DNA from 2 places in the Streptomyces sp. NBC_00122 genome. Region 2 is predicted to be linked to the other one. Evidence: riboswitches for the same ligand, from Rfam matches in the RefSeq annotation. Region 2 holds a riboswitch; the other holds the start of a gene.
The links. Region 2 has a riboswitch for ZMP and ZTP ahead of OG737_RS26180 (bifunctional 5,10-methylenetetrahydrofolate dehydrogenase/5,10-methenyltetrahydrofolate cyclohydrolase). Riboswitches for the same ligand answer to the same signal wherever they lie in the genome.
Positions count from the first base shown of each region.

Region 1 (7,355 bases), 1.8 Mb from region 2:
TCGGCGGCGACGGCGCGGGCCTTCTCCGCGCCCTTGGCCAGGATGGAGTCCAGCGTCTCCGGGTCGTCCAGGTATTCCTGGGTGCGCTGCTTGAACGGTGTGACGAAATCGACCATCACGTCGGCCAGGTCGGTCTTCAGCGCGCCGTAGCCCTTGCCCTCGTACTTCTCCTCCAGGGCGGCGATCGTCTCGCCCGTGAGGGTGGAGTAGATCGTGAGCAGGTTGCTGACGCCGGGCTTCTTCTCGGAGTCGAAGCGGACCTCGGCCTCGGTGTCGGTGACCGCGCTCTTGATCTTCTTCGCGGTGACCTTGGGCTCGTCGAGGAGGTTGATCAGGCCCTTGGGGGACGACGCGGACTTCGACATCTTGATCGCAGGGTCCTGGAGGTCGTAGATCTTCGCGACCTCCTTGACGATGTGCGCGGCGGGGAGGGTGAAGGTCTGCCCGAAGCGCTGGTTGAAGCGCTCGGCCAGGTCGCGGGTCAGCTCGATGTGCTGGCGCTGGTCCTCGCCGACGGGGACCGCGTTCGCCTGGTAGAGCAGGATGTCGGCGACCTGGAGGATCGGGTACGTGAACAGTCCGACGGTGGCGTTGTTGACGCCGCCCTTGGCGGACTTGTCCTTGAACTGGGTCATCCGGCTGGCCTCGCCGAAGCCGGTGATGCAGTTCATGACCCAGCCGAGCTGCGCGTGCTCGGGCACGTGGCTCTGGATGAAGAGCGTGCAGCGCTCGGGGTCCAGGCCGGCGGCCAGCAGCTGCGCGGCGGAGAGGCGGGTGTTCGCGCGCAGATCCTTCGGATCCTGCGGCATGGTGATCGCGTGCAGGTCGACGACCATGTAGAACGCGTCGTGCGTCTCCTGCAGGGCGACGTACTGGCGGATGGCTCCGAGGTAGTTCCCGAGGTGGAACGAACCGGAGGTGGGCTGGATGCCGGAGAGCGCGCGAGGACGATCAGAAGCCATGGCTTCATTCTCTCAGGTGCGGGGGCGGGCTCGGGCCCTCCGCTGGCCGGAACCTTCCGGGTCGCGACCGGTCGCGCCGGTGCCGCGCACGGGTACCGGCCGGTAGCGGCCCGGCCGGATCTTGCCCCGGCCGAACGACCGATTTCCGCCGCCGCCCGAACCCGCGCCTCGAACGCCGGCGGGGCTGGGCGGTGCCGCTGCGCGGGGCTCTCCGGGCTCCGCCCGACTGCGCCTCGAACGCCGGCGGGGCCGGGCTGGGCTCCGCCCCGGACCCGGCGCCTTCGGCGCGGGTACGCCTTCGAACGCCGGGCTGGGCTGGATTGCCCTGCGGGCAATCCAGCCCAGGCTGGGCGCGGGGTTGCGCCGCGCGCACTTCCAAGCCGCTGCCGCGGCATATCCAGCCCTGCCGGGCACGATCCAGCCCCGCCGGCGTTTGAGGCGCGGGGGGCCGGGGCGGCGGCCCGGGCGGGGCCGTGGGGGTTACAGGGGGAGGCCCGGGGCCGGGAAGGCGGACATCAGGGCGGTGACCTCCGCGCGGACGGCGGCCAGCGCCACCTCGTCGGACTTGGCGGCGGCGTCGACCGAGCGCGAGATCCAGTCCGCCACCAGCGGCATGTGCAGGGCCCCGAGCCCCCGCGACGTCAGGGACGGGGTGCCGATCCGGATGCCCGACGGGTCGAACGGCTTGCGGGGGTCGAACGGCACCGTGTTGTAGTTCACCACGATCCCCGCCCGGTCCAGGGCCTTCGCCGCGACCTTGCCCGGGACGTCCTTGCCCGTCAGGTCGATCAGGATCAGGTGGTTGTCCGTACCGCCCGAGACGAGGTCGAAGCCCCGCTCCAGCAGCGCAGCCGCCAGCGCCTTCGCGTTGGCGACGACCGCGTGGGCGTACGAGACGAACGACGGCTGCGCCGCCTCGTGCAGCGCCACCGCGATACCGGCCGTCGTCTGGTTGTGCGGCCCGCCCTGGAGGCCCGGGAAGACGGCCTTGTCGATGGCCTTCGCGTGCTCCTCGCGGCACATCAGCATCGCGCCGCGCGGACCGCGCAGCGTCTTGTGCGTGGTCGTGGAGATCACGTCCACGTGCCCCGCCGGGGACGGGTGCGCCCCGCCCGCGATCAGGCCCGCGATGTGCGCCACGTCGGCGACGAGGACCGAGCCCGCCTCCTGCGCGATCGACGCGAACGCCGCGAAGTCGATCGTGCGCGGCAGCGCGGTGCCGCCGCAGAAGATCACCTTGGGGCGTTCCGCCAGGGCCAGGTCGCGCACCGCGTCGTAGTCGATGAGCCCGGTGTCCGCACGGACGCCGTACTGCACGCCCCGGAACCACGACCCCGTCGCCGAGACGCCCCAGCCGTGGGTCAGGTGCCCGCCCATCGGCAGCGCCATGCCCATCACCGTGTCGCCCGGCTTCGCGAAGGCGAGGTAGACGGCCAGGTTCGCCGGGGAGCCGGAGTACGGCTGGACGTTGGCGTGGTCCACGCCGAACAGGCCCTTGGCCCGCTCGACGGCGAGGGCCTCGACGCGGTCGATGTTCTGCTGGCCCTCGTAGTAGCGGCGGCCCGGGTAGCCCTCGCTGTACTTGTTCTGCAGCACCGTGCCGGAGGCTTCGAGCACGGCCGCGGACACGTAGTTCTCGCTGGGGATCAGACGCAGGGTCTGCGCCTGGAGCGTTTCCTCCGCCGCGACGAAGGACGCCAGTTCGGGGTCGGTCGCGGAAAGGGCGGGATGGCGGCTCGCGGACATGGCGGGCTCCTCCGGGGTCGATGTGATCGGTACCCCGCGAGGCCCAGGCGAGCGGCCCTGTATGCGGACGAGCGCGCACGGCTCCCCCGGAGTTGGTTCTCCGTACGCCAGTCGCCGTGCGTACCGGCCACCTTAGCGGGCGCGCCACAAGAAAGGTTTCTCCGTCCGCTGTGCGAGCGAGGATGGAAAGTGACGCCACCCTCGTCACCGGCCTGACGGACGATCGGAGACCCCGTGTCGACAACTGCTGATGCCATCCGCTCCGCCGAAGCGCACAGTGCGCACAACTACCACCCGCTGCCCGTGGTCGTCGCCACCGCGGAAGGCGCGTGGATGACCGACGTGGAGGGCCGCCGGTACCTCGACATGCTCGCCGGCTACTCGGCGCTCAACTTCGGGCACGGCAACCCCCGTCTGCTCGACGCCGCCCGCGCGCAGCTGGACCGGGTCACGCTGACCTCGCGCGCCTTCCACCACGACCGCTTCGCCGACTTCTGCACCGAGCTCGCCGCGCTGTGCGGCAAGGAGATGGTGCTGCCCATGAACACGGGCGCGGAGGCCGTGGAGACGGCCGTGAAGACCGCGCGCAAGTGGGGCTACGAGGTCAAGGGCGTGCCGGACGGGCACGCGAAGATCGTGGTCGCGGCGAACAACTTCCACGGCCGGACGACGACGATCGTCTCCTTCTCCACGGACCACGAGGCGCGCGACCACTACGGCCCGTACACCCCCGGCTTCGAGATCGTCCCGTACGGCGACCTGACCGCGCTGGAGTCGGCGGTCACCGCGCACACCGTCGCCGTCCTGCTGGAGCCGATCCAGGGCGAGGCGGGGGTGCTGGTGCCGCCCACCGGATACCTGAAGGGCGTACGGGAGCTGACGCGCGAGCGGAACGTCCTCTTCATGGCGGACGAGATCCAGTCGGGGCTGGGCCGGACCGGCAGGACCTTCGCGTGCGACCACGAGGGCGTCGTCCCCGACATGTACGTCCTCGGCAAGGCGCTCGGCGGCGGAGTGGTGCCGGTCTCGGCCGTCGTCGCCGACCGGGACGTGCTCGGGGTGTTCCGGCCGGGCGAGCACGGCTCCACCTTCGGCGGGAACCCGCTCGCGTGCGCCGTCGGCCTGGAGGTCGTGGCGATGCTCAGGACGGGCGAGTACCAGCAGCGCGCCACCGAGCTGGGCGACCACCTGCACCGGGAGCTGAACCTGCTGGTCGGCACGGGCGCGGTGACCGCCGTACGCGGGCGGGGGCTGTGGGCGGGCGTGGACATCGAGCCGTCGCGCGGGACCGGACGGGAGATCTCCGAGAAGCTGATGGAGCTGGGCGTCCTGGTGAAGGACACCCACGGGTCCACGATCCGGATCGCCCCGCCGCTGGTGATCAGCAAGGAGGACCTGGACTGGGGCCTGGACCAGCTCAGGTCCCTCCTCGCCTGACCCTTCGCTACAGGATCACGTGGGGCAGGAAGCGGGCGTACTCGTCCGTGACCGGCCCCGCCGATTCGCGGATGCCGAGCCCCGCCGCCTCGTCCTCGACGACCCACGCGCCGAGCACCACCCGGTTGCCGTCGAAGTCGGGCAGCGGGGCCAGGGCCTGGAAGCAGTACCGCTCCCCCTCCTCCGGCGTGAACGGCTCGCCGGTGCCGTCCGCCGGGTGGAGGGTGACCCCGGCGCCCTCGCGGCCCAGCAGCGGCTTGGCCACGTAGCCCCCGGCGCCGGGCTCCGCCAGCTCGCGCGGGCCGTCGAGGTAGGCGGGCAGCAGGTTCGGGTGCTCCGGGAAGAGCTCCCACAGGATCGCCAGCAGCGCCTTGTTGGACAGCAGCATCTTCCACAGCGGCTCGATCCAGCAGGTGGTGCCGGAGCCGCCGCCGTGGTCGTACGTGCCGAGGACCTGGGGGCCGAACTCGTCGGTGGCCAGCCACTCCCACGGGTAGAGCTTGAAGCAGGAGCGGATGAAGCGGAGCTTCTCGTCCACGAACCGGCCGGACAGGCTGTCCCAGCCGATCTGCTCCACGGACAGGGCCTGGGTGTCCAGGCCGGCCTGCTCCGCGGTCTCCTTGAGGTAGGCGACCGTCATCAGGTCCTCGCCGAGCTCGTCGGTCTCGGAGTGCGCGAAGTGCAGGGGGCCGGGCGGAAGCAGCTCGGCCTGCCGGCGCCAGGCGTCGACGAGGCGCTCGTGCAGGGAGTTCCACTGGTCGGCGCCCGGGAAGCGCGCCTCCATCCAGAACCACTGCGGACTGGCCGCCTCCACGAGGGAGGTGGGGGTGTCGGCGTTGTACTCCAGCATCTTGGCCGGGCTGCCGGTGCCGTCGTAGCGCAGGTCGAAACGGCCGTAGAGGGAGGGCTGTTCGGCGCGGCGGCGCCAGGACTCGGCGATCAGCGCGGCGAGCTCCGGGTCGGTGATGCCGAGGTCGGCGAAGCGGTCGTGCTCGACGATGTGCGCGGCCGCGGCCAGGCACATGGCGTGCAGTTCCTCGACGACGTCCTCCAGCGCCTCGACCTCGGGAAGGGAGAAGGAGTAGTAGGCGCTCTCGTCCCAGTAGGGGCGCAGGGAGTCGTCGGGGTACCGGGTGAGGGGGTAGATCAGCCCCTGCTCCTCGACGGTCTTCTGCCAGTCGGGGCGGGGCTCGATGGTGTGCCGCTCCACGGGTGCGCTCAGCCGCCGCTGGAGCCGGAGCTGCTGTGCCCGCCGATGCCGCCGCGGGTGACGGCGGACTTGTCGAAGCTGCCGCCGGAGACCTTGCCGTTGCGGACGGAACCGCCGTAGTAGTACGTGCCGCGGCTGCTGCTACTGCTGCCCTTGCAGTGCTTGTCGTCCAGCTTGTCCAGCGTGGTCCGGTCGACGCAGCGCCGGTCCGGCTCGTTGCTGTTGCCGCAGGCCACGAGCGTGGCCGCGAGCAGGCCCATGCCGCCGAGGACGACGGCGCCGGAGCGCATCCGGCGCTGGTTGGTACTACTACTGCTGCTGTCCATGTCTGCTGCTCCCCTGATGGCGTGCTCCCGACAGACTAGAGCGGCGGCCCGGGCCGATGGAATCCGGCCGCCGTGAGATCCGTGACCTAAAGTCAGTTCGTGCTCATTGGGATGATTTGCGCGCTGGGCGCGGCGGTCTGCTTCGGCACGGCGTCCGTTCTGCAGGCCATGGCGTCGCGAGCCGTGGAGCCGGGGACGGGGTCCGGAGTGGACCCGGCGCTGATGATGCGGGCGGTCCGGCAGTGGCGCTATCTGGCCGGTCTCGGCCTCGACGCGGTGGGCTTCGTGTTCCAGATCATCGCGCTGCGCCACATCCCGATCTACGTGGTGGGAGCCGCGCTGGCCGCGAGCCTGGCCGTGACGGCGGTGGTCGCGGCCCGGCTGATGCGGGTGCGGCTGTCCAGGACGGAGTGGGGCGCGGTGGGGGTGGTGTGCGCGGGGATGCTGATGCTGGGGCTGGCTTCCGGAGAGGAGGGCACGGGGGAGGGGTCGCTCGCGCTGAAGCTGGGGCTGCTGGCCGTGGCGGGGCTGGTGCTGCTGGTCGGCACGGTGGCGGGCCGGCTCCCGGACGGGCCGCGGGCGCTGGTGCTGGGTCTGGCCGCGGGGACGGGCTTCGGGGTGGTGGAGGTGGCGGTCCGGCTGATCGACGGCTTCTCGCCCGCCGAGCTGCGCAATCCCGCCCTGTACGCGCTGCTGTTGGGCGGGGGTGCGGCGTTCCTGCTGCTCACCTCGGCCCTCCAGCGCGGCTCGGTGACGGCGGCGACGGCCGGCCTGGTGCTCGGCGAGACGGTCGGCCCGGCGGTGGTGGGGGTGGTCTGGCTGGGCGACCGCCCCCGGGAGGGCCTGGCCTGGCTGGCGGTGACGGGCTTCGTGGTGGCGGTGACCGGAGCCCTTGCACTGGCCCGCTTCGGGGAGCCCCCGGAACCCGCGCCGGTGCCCGTACCCCCGGCCGCGTGACCCCGGCCGCGTGACCCCGCCGCACTGCGGGGCTCCGGTGCGGCGGCGCTACGGGAGGGCCGCCGAGAGGGCCGCCAGGGTCGGGGTCCACGCGCTGTCCGACGGGGTTCCGTAGCCGACGACCAGCGCGTCGCGCGGCGGGAGCACCGCCTGCGGGTGGCGGAAGCCGGACAGGCCGTCCAGGGCCAGGTCCTGCCAGGCCGCCGACTGGAGCACCGCGCGCTCCGTCCCCGCCGGGAGGTCGAGGACCGCGTGCAGGCCCGCCGCGATCCCGGAGACGCCGACCCGGCCGTCCACCGCCGCCACCAGTTCGTCCCGGCGGCGCCGGTAGCGCAGGCGCATGCCGCGCACGTGGCGGTCGTACGCCCCGGAGGTGATGAACTCCGCCAGGGTGAGCTGGTCCAGCGCGCTGGAGGTCCAGTCGCCCATGCCCTTGACCGCCAGGACCTCGTCCACCAGCCCCGGCGGGACCACCATCCAGCCCATGCGCAGCCCCGGGGCGAGGGACTTGCTGGCCGTGCCGAGGTACACCACCCGGTCCGGGTCCAGCCCTTGCAGGGCGCCGACCGGCTGGCGGTCGTAGCGGAACTCCCCGTCGTAGTCGTCCTCCAGGATCAGGCCGCCGGTGGTGCGGGCCCAGTCGACCGCCGCCGCCCGGCGGGCCGGGGTCAGGGCGGCCCCCGTCGGGAACTGGTGCGCCGGGGTCAGGAGCACCGC
Region 1 is NZ_CP108191.1:3,891,281-3,898,635, reverse strand. Features, by position in the region: gene trpS (tryptophan--tRNA ligase) at 1-962, opposite strand, end outside; gene glyA (serine hydroxymethyltransferase) at 1,443-2,708, opposite strand; ZMP/ZTP riboswitch at 2,743-2,833, opposite strand; gene rocD (ornithine--oxo-acid transaminase) at 2,943-4,145, shown strand; gene OG737_RS18555 (glutathionylspermidine synthase family protein) at 4,153-5,355, opposite strand; gene OG737_RS18550 (hypothetical protein) at 5,364-5,681, opposite strand; gene OG737_RS18545 (DMT family transporter) at 5,793-6,638, shown strand; gene OG737_RS18540 (PLP-dependent aminotransferase family protein) at 6,687-7,355, opposite strand, start outside.
Region 1: it holds a riboswitch for ZMP and ZTP, as region 2 does, so the genes downstream of both, glyA (serine hydroxymethyltransferase) here and OG737_RS26180 (bifunctional 5,10-methylenetetrahydrofolate dehydrogenase/5,10-methenyltetrahydrofolate cyclohydrolase) in region 2, are expected to answer to the same signal.

Region 2 (7,355 bases):
CCGCGGCGCCCGCGACCCGTACCTGCACAACGTGGCCGCCGACTACGTGGTCAACGGCTGGCTCGTGGAGATGGGCGTCGGCGAGATGCCCGCGGGACTGCTCCACGACCCCGCGCTGCGGGACCTGTCCGTGGAGGAGGTCTACGACCGGATCGCCACCGACCCGCGCCGGATGCGCCGCCTCGCGACCCTGCGCGGCAAAGGCCTCGGGGACATCCTGGGCGAGCCGCTGCCCCACCCGGGGAGCTGCCCGTACACGGATCTGGACGACTTCTACCGGCGCGGCCTCGTCCAGGGCTTCGACCTGCACGAGGCGGGGCGGCGGGGGCTGCTGCCCGCCGGGCTGATCCAGGAGATCCGGGCGCTGGCCCATCCTCCCGTGCCCTGGGACGCGAAACTGGCCCGCTGGTTCGACGAGTACGTGCCGCGCCCCGCGCCCGTACGGAGCTACGCGCGCCCGGCACGCCGCCAGGCCTCCACCCCGGACATCCCGCGCGCGGGCCGGCACTTCCCGCCCGAGGAGGTGGCCCGCTGCACCTTCGGTGTGGTGCTCGACACCTCGGGGTCGATGAACGCCGCCCTGCTCGGCAAGGCGCTGGGCGCGATCGCCTCGTACGCGGAAGCCCGCGACGTACCGGCGGCACGCGTCGTGTTCTGCGACGCGGCGCCGTACGACGCGGGCTATCTGCCCCCGACCGAGATCGCGGGCCGGGTCCGGGTACGCGGGCGGGGCGGGACCGTGCTGCAGCCGGGCATCGACCTGCTGCAGCGGGCGGAGGACTTCCCGCCCGGGGCCCCGGTGCTGGTGATCACGGACGGATGGTGCGACACCCTGCGGATCCGGCGTGAGCACGCCTATCTGGTTCCGCAGGGTGCCTCCCTGCCGTTCACACCCAAGGGGCCCGTCTTCCGACTGGCCTGAAGGCCGCGGGCCTAGTCGAGGTAGTCGCGCAGCACCTGCGAACGCGACGGGTGGCGCAGCTTCGACATGGTCTTGGACTCGATCTGGCGGATGCGCTCACGGGTGACCCCGTACACGCGGCCGATCTCGTCCAGCGTCTTGGGCTGGCCGTCGTTGAGGCCGTAGCGCATGGAGACCACGCCCGCCTCGCGCTCGGAGAGCGTGCCCAGGATGGACTGGAGCTGCTCCTGGAGGAAGGTGAAGGAGACCGCGTCGGCCGGCACGACCGCCTCGGAGTCCTCGATGAGGTCACCGAACTCGCTGTCGCCCTCCTCACCCAGCGGGGTGTGCAGGGAGATCGGCTCGCGGCCGTACTTCTGGACCTCGATGACCTTCTCGGGGGTCATGTCGAGTTCCTTGCCCAGCTCCTCCGGGGTGGGCTCGCGGCCCAGGTCCTGGAGCATCTGGCGCTGCACGCGGGCGAGCTTGTTGATGATCTCGACCATGTGCACGGGGATGCGGATGGTGCGCGACTGGTCGGCCATGGCACGCGTGATCGCCTGCCGGATCCACCAGGTCGCATACGTGGAGAACTTGAAGCCCTTGGTGTAGTCGAACTTCTCCACGGCGCGGATCAGGCCGACGTTGCCCTCCTGGATCAGGTCCAGGAAGAGCATGCCGCGGCCGGTGTAGCGCTTGGCGAGGGAGACCACGAGGCGGAGGTTGGCCTCCAGCAGGTGGTTCTTCGCGCGGCGGCCGTCCTCGACCAGGATCTCCAGCTCGCGCTTGAAGGCGGGCTTGTGGTCCTCCTCCTCTTCGAGCTTGTACTCGGAGAACAGGCCCGCCTCGATGCGCTTGGCGAGCTCGACCTCCTGCTCGGCGTTGAGGAGCGGCACCTTGCCGATGAGCTTGAGGTAGTCCTTGACGGGGTCGGCGGTGGCGCCGGCCACCATGACCGTCTGCGCCGGAGCGTCGTCCTCGTCGTCGTCGGACAGGACGAAGCCCTGGGTGCCGGCGGCCTTGGGGGCCTCTTCCTCGGCCTCGTCGGCGAGGTCCTCGGCTGCCCAGTCCTCACCCTCCACCGCGGGGGTCTCGCCCTCGTCGGCGTCCTTGGCGCTGGTCTTCTTCGCCGCCGTCTTCTTGGTGGCGGTCTTCTTCGCGGCGGTCGCGGTCTTCTTGACCGTCCGCTTCTTCGGCTCGGCGGCGGCCCCGGCCGTCGCCTCGTCCTCGATGGCGGATGCCGACGGAGCGGATATCGCCGCGGCGGTGGCGGTGGCCGCGCTGGTGGCCGTGCTGGTGGCAGACGTCTTGCGCGCGCCGATGGGGCGCGGCGGGGTGGTTGCCTTCTTGGCCACCGTGCGGGCCGGGGCGGCGGCTGCCTTGCGGGGCTTCTTGGCGGCAGTCTTGGTGGCGGGGGCCGCGCTGACGTGGAGGGCGACACCCTCCTCGTCCAGGACCTGGTTCAGGCTGCGCAGGACCCGCTTCCACTGGTCCACCGGGATGCGGCCGGCCTCGAAGGCCTGGCGCACGTCGTCACCGTTGATGTGACCCTGCTCGCGGCCGCGCTCGACGAGCGCGACGAGGGCCTCCGATTCGGCGATCTCCGGAGGGAACGTACGGGACGGGCTGAGCGACACAAGGAGCCTCTCGTTGCGAACAGATAAGGGGTGGGCGGGACATCATCGCGCGAACTCGGGAAACAGACCCGAGGGGGGTCTGTATTCCGGGGCCGCGCGAGGACGCCTGTCGGTTCATCGCATGCCCGAGTCGATTCGTTACGCGCTGAATTGAGTGACCTGCGCCACGCTGTGGCCGCGCAACCGATCCGGCGGGAATCCGTCCGCCCTCTCCGTCACCCCTTTTTGCGGGCTTCGATGAGGAAGCGGGCGGTGTGCGCGACGAACGGGCCTTCGCGTTCGATCCGTTCGTGCAGCTCGCGCAACCTGTCCCGGTACTGCCCGACCGTGAAGCCGGGCACCATCCAGATCACCTTCCGTAGAAAGTAGATCACGGCTCCGATGTCATGGAACTCCGTACGCAGTCGCTCGGAGCGCAGATCGACGACTTCGAGGCCGGCCTTCGTGGCGTCCGCCACGGCGTCGTCGGGGTGCCGGCCGCGCCGGACCTCCTCCGGCTGGGGCCCGAGGAAGTACTCGACCAGCTCGAAGACGCTCGCCGGACCGACCTGCTGGGACAGGTAGGTGCCGCCGGGCCGCAGGACCCGCGCGATCTCGTCCCACCAGATGGTCACCGGGTGGCGGCTCGTGACCAGCTCGAAGGCCTCGTCGCCGAAGGGCAGCGGCGGCTCGTCGGCGTCGGCGACCACCACCGCGCCGAGCGGGTGCAGCAGCCGGGTCGCCTTCGCGATGTTGGGCGGCCAGGACTCGGTAGCCGCCGTCAGCGGGGGCAGGGGGCCGGATCCGGCGAGGACCTCGCCGCCGCCGGTCTGGATGTCGAGGGCGGACCGGACGCGGGCCAGACGCTCTCCCAGCAGCCGCTGGTAGCCCCAGGAGGGGCGCTGCTCGGTGGCGCGGCCGTCGAGCCAGGAGAAGTCCCAGCCGTCCACGGAGACGGATTCGGCCTCGGCGACGAGATGGTCGAAAGTACGCGTCATGTCTTGATCGTCCCAGGTCGGGCCACGGCTATCCACCGGATATGTCGACTACAGTGGACGGCGGGCCGTGACTGGCGTTCGGGTGGATCACCACCGGGGAGCGGCCCGGCGTACGTCCGTACGTCGACTGCCGCGCGCCTGGGCGAACCGCGATCCGCAGCGACGTTCAGGAGACCCCGTGACGACCGCCCAGACTGCCACCGCCTCTGCCCAGCTGATGGACGGCACGGCCCTCGCCCGCCGCATCTCGGAGCAGACCGCCGCCTACGCGGCGAAGATCACCGAGCGCACCGGTACCGCGCCCTGTCTCGCGACCGTGCTGGTCGGTGAGGACCCCGCCTCCGTCACGTACGTACGCATGAAGCAGAACCGTTGCGCCAAGGCCGGGATCACCTCCCGCCACGTGGAGCTGCCGGCCGAGACCACCACCGAGGAGCTGGTGGCCACGCTCACCGCGCTCTCCGAGGACCCCGAGATCAGCGGCATCCTGCTCCAGCACCCCGTCCCGCACCACATCGACGAGCGCGCCGCCTTCGAGGCCATCGCGCCCGGCAAGGACGTCGACGGCGTCACCATGCACTCCTTCGCCGCCATGGGCTTCGGGCTGCCGGGCTTCGTCTCCTGCACACCCGGCGGCATCATGCGCCTCCTCGCCGCCTACGACGTGGACCTCACCGGGAAGCACGCCGTGGTCGTCGGCCGCAGCGCGATCCTGGGCAAGCCGGCCGGGATGCTGCTGCTGGAGCAGAACGCCACCGTCACCTACTGCCACTCCCGCACCCAGGACCTCCCCTCGATCGTGCGCCAGGCGGACGTGCTGGTCGCCGCCGTCGGCAAGGCCGAATTCATCCGGGGCGAGGACATCAAGCCGGGCGCCGTGGTCCTGGACGCCGGGTACAACGAGGGCAACGTCGGCGACGTCCACTTCGAGTCGGCCGCCGCCCGCGCCTCCCTGATCACCCCGGTACCGGGCGGGGTCGGCCCGATGACCATCGCCGTCCTGCTGGAGCAGACCGTCCAGGCCGCCGCCGCGCAGGCCGGGCTGGACCTCGCGGAGCTCTGAGCCGCGGCCCCGCAGCCGGCCGGCGAACGCCCCGGGCCCTCGGGCCCGGGGCGCTGTGTTTCCGCTTAGGCCTCGCTTAGGCCGTCTCGCGGGCCGCGGCGACGATGGGGGAGGTGCGGAACTCCCGGGCCAGGGCCCCCAGCGGGCTGCCGCCCAGCCGGTACGGGGACGGGTGCTCGCCCTCCGTACCGGCGGCCCCGCGCCGGCAGGCGACGGCGAGCACGGCCGCGTCCGCGACCACGGCGGCCCGGGTCTCGCTCATGCCCTGCCCGCGCGCCGCCTCGTACGCCGCGCCGCGCACGGCGGGGTCGAACCGGGAGGCGAGCGCCAGGATGCCGTCGTCGATGAAGGACTCACGGTGGATGAGGCGGGACCCGACCGGCGACCACCAGGCCAGCGGCACGGTCCGTACCCTCGCGGCCGCGGCTCCGCGCAGTGCCTTCCACAGCGGATACAGCCGCCGGTACTGGGTGAAGTCCCGCCAGGCCGCCGACCCGCCGACCAGCGGCACGATGAACCCCGCACCGATCAGCAGGGCCGCCCCGGAGACCAGCGACAGCGCCACGTCCGCGGAGGCCACCCAGTCCCGGCCGGCCCAGCGGGCCGCCACCGAGGCCCACTTCGCGGCGAGGTAGGCCAGGTCCAGCAGCCCGCCGCACACGATCAGCGCCAGTCCGGTGCGCAGCGGGCGCAGCGAGCGGTCCGCGCGCCACACCCACTTCCCGCACAGCACGGTCAGCGCAGAGGTCCCGACGGTGTGGGCCACCAGGAAGCAGACGATCATCTCGCGGATCCACGGCGTCGTGGCGTAGTACGTGTCCAGGTCCCGGACCCGCTCCACCGGCGCGTCGCCGATCACGAACAGCACGACGATCGCCACGGTCACCGCGCCGAACACGGCCGCCGTCAGCCGGGTGGCCCGCCGCACGGCCCGGGGCGGGCCGCCGCGCCACTGCAGGACCAGCACCACGCACGTCCCCGAGAAGACGGTGATCAGGCCGAACACCAGCGGCGCGGAGAAGTTGACCACGCCGGTGAGCCGGTTGACCGTGGAGATCGTCGACGGTGACGCCAGGAACGTGAGCGGGGCGCCCACGGCGAGCAGTGTGCACGCGGCCCGGTTCAGGGGCTGGTCCCAGTCCCGGCGCAGCGCCGGCAGCTTGATCAGCAGCGCCAGGAACATCACGGACCCCGGCAGATAGAGCAGGAGTCCGCTGCTCACCGGACCTGTCCGACGGGGTCGGCCGGGCCGACCGGGTCCGCGGGGTCCGTGCCGACAGGGTCTGCCGGGGCCGCCGGGGCCGTCGTTTCCACCTGGTTCGTGGCGACCGCGGCCGCCGGGCCGGCCGGGCCGAGCCCGGCGACGGCCCGCTCGGCCGCGGTGAGCGGCGGCGCGGTCAGGGCGCCCCGGTCCGAGGCGCGCAGCACGTGCCAGACCACCGACGGCTGGAGCCAGTGGGTGGGCGCGCTGCTCATGGTGAGCACCTTGAACAGGGCGGCGGTGAGTGCCTCGTCCGTGGTGGCGCCCGTCATCAGCCGGTTCACGTACGCGTTGAGCGCGCCGGTTCCGGCCCGCGGCTTCATCCCGGTGGCCCCCGGGTACAGGATGTCCTGCGAGGTGGCGAGCTCCCAGGCGGTGCTCACCAGCGGGGCGATCGCGCGCTGCGCCTCGCGGCCGAAGCCGGGGTGGGCGAGCCCCTTCTGGCGGATCAGGGCGCGCAGGGCCAGCAGCCCCTGGGCGGCGACCGTCATGCCCTGCCCGTACAGCGGGTTGAAGGTGGCGACCGAGTCGCCGACGGCGATGAAGCCGTCGGGCAGTTCGGCCTTCTCGAAGTAGATCCTGCGGTTGGCGGTGCCCTGGGTGACGGCGACGTCCGTCAGGGGCTTCTTCCCTTCGAGGAGCTCGCCGACGATCGGGTCCCTGATGTCCTTGGCGAACGGGATGAACCGGTCCGGGTCGCCGGTCGGCTGGCCGCCGCGGGTCCCGGAGAGGGTGGCCTGCCACTGGCCGTTCTCGATGGGCACGATCGTGGCCGTCCGGCCGGGGACGGGCACCCGGGGGTCGGACTGCACGTTGACGATGGGGAAGCCCATCTCGTGGGCTCCGGCCGGGGCTTCGAAGATCCTTGTCGCGTAGACGAGGCCGGAGTCGACCTCGGCCTGCCGTATGCCGGTGACGCCCAGTGCCTGGAGCCAGGTCCGGGCGCGCGAGCCGCGACCGCTCGCGTCGATCACGAGGTCGGCGGTCAGCAGCCGGCCCTCTTCCTCCGGAGTGTCGACCAGGACGCCGGTGACCCGGGCGGCCGTGCCCTCCAGGGCCCGGACCCGGCTCCGCTGGAGTGTGGAGATCCCTTTCAGTCCGGTCACCCGGGCACGGATCACCGAGTCGAGGAGGTCGCGGCTGCACGAGATGTTGAACTGCTTCTCCCCGACGCGCGGGATCCAGCCCTGGGCGGTCTTGGTGACCAGGTCGGTGGGCAGGCTGCGGCGGATGGCGCCCGCGGCCGTCCAGTCGTCGGTGATGCCGGGCAGGATCCGCTCGATGGCACGGGCGCCGCCCGACCACAGGAGGTGGGTGTGCCGGGCCTGCGGCAGTCCGCGCCGCGGCGCCGGGCCCTCGGGCAGCGGGTCCGCGTCGATGACGGTGACCGTCGTGTACTCGGCGAGGACGGCGGCCGCGAGCAGGCCGGACAGGCTGCCGCCGATGACGACGGCGTGGCGGGGCGGGGAAGGCTGGGTCATCGTGTCGTGCTCTCTGTCGGGGCCGTGCCGAGGGC
Region 2 is NZ_CP108191.1:5,667,514-5,674,868, forward strand. Features, by position in the region: gene OG737_RS26165 (DUF2201 family putative metallopeptidase) at 1-922, shown strand, start outside; gene OG737_RS26170 (RNA polymerase sigma factor) at 934-2,538, opposite strand; gene OG737_RS26175 (methyltransferase domain-containing protein) at 2,754-3,515, opposite strand; ZMP/ZTP riboswitch at 3,573-3,666, shown strand; gene OG737_RS26180 (bifunctional 5,10-methylenetetrahydrofolate dehydrogenase/5,10-methenyltetrahydrofolate cyclohydrolase) at 3,733-4,578, shown strand; gene OG737_RS26185 (MAB_1171c family putative transporter) at 4,655-5,800, opposite strand; gene OG737_RS26190 (pyridine nucleotide-disulfide oxidoreductase) at 5,797-7,320, opposite strand.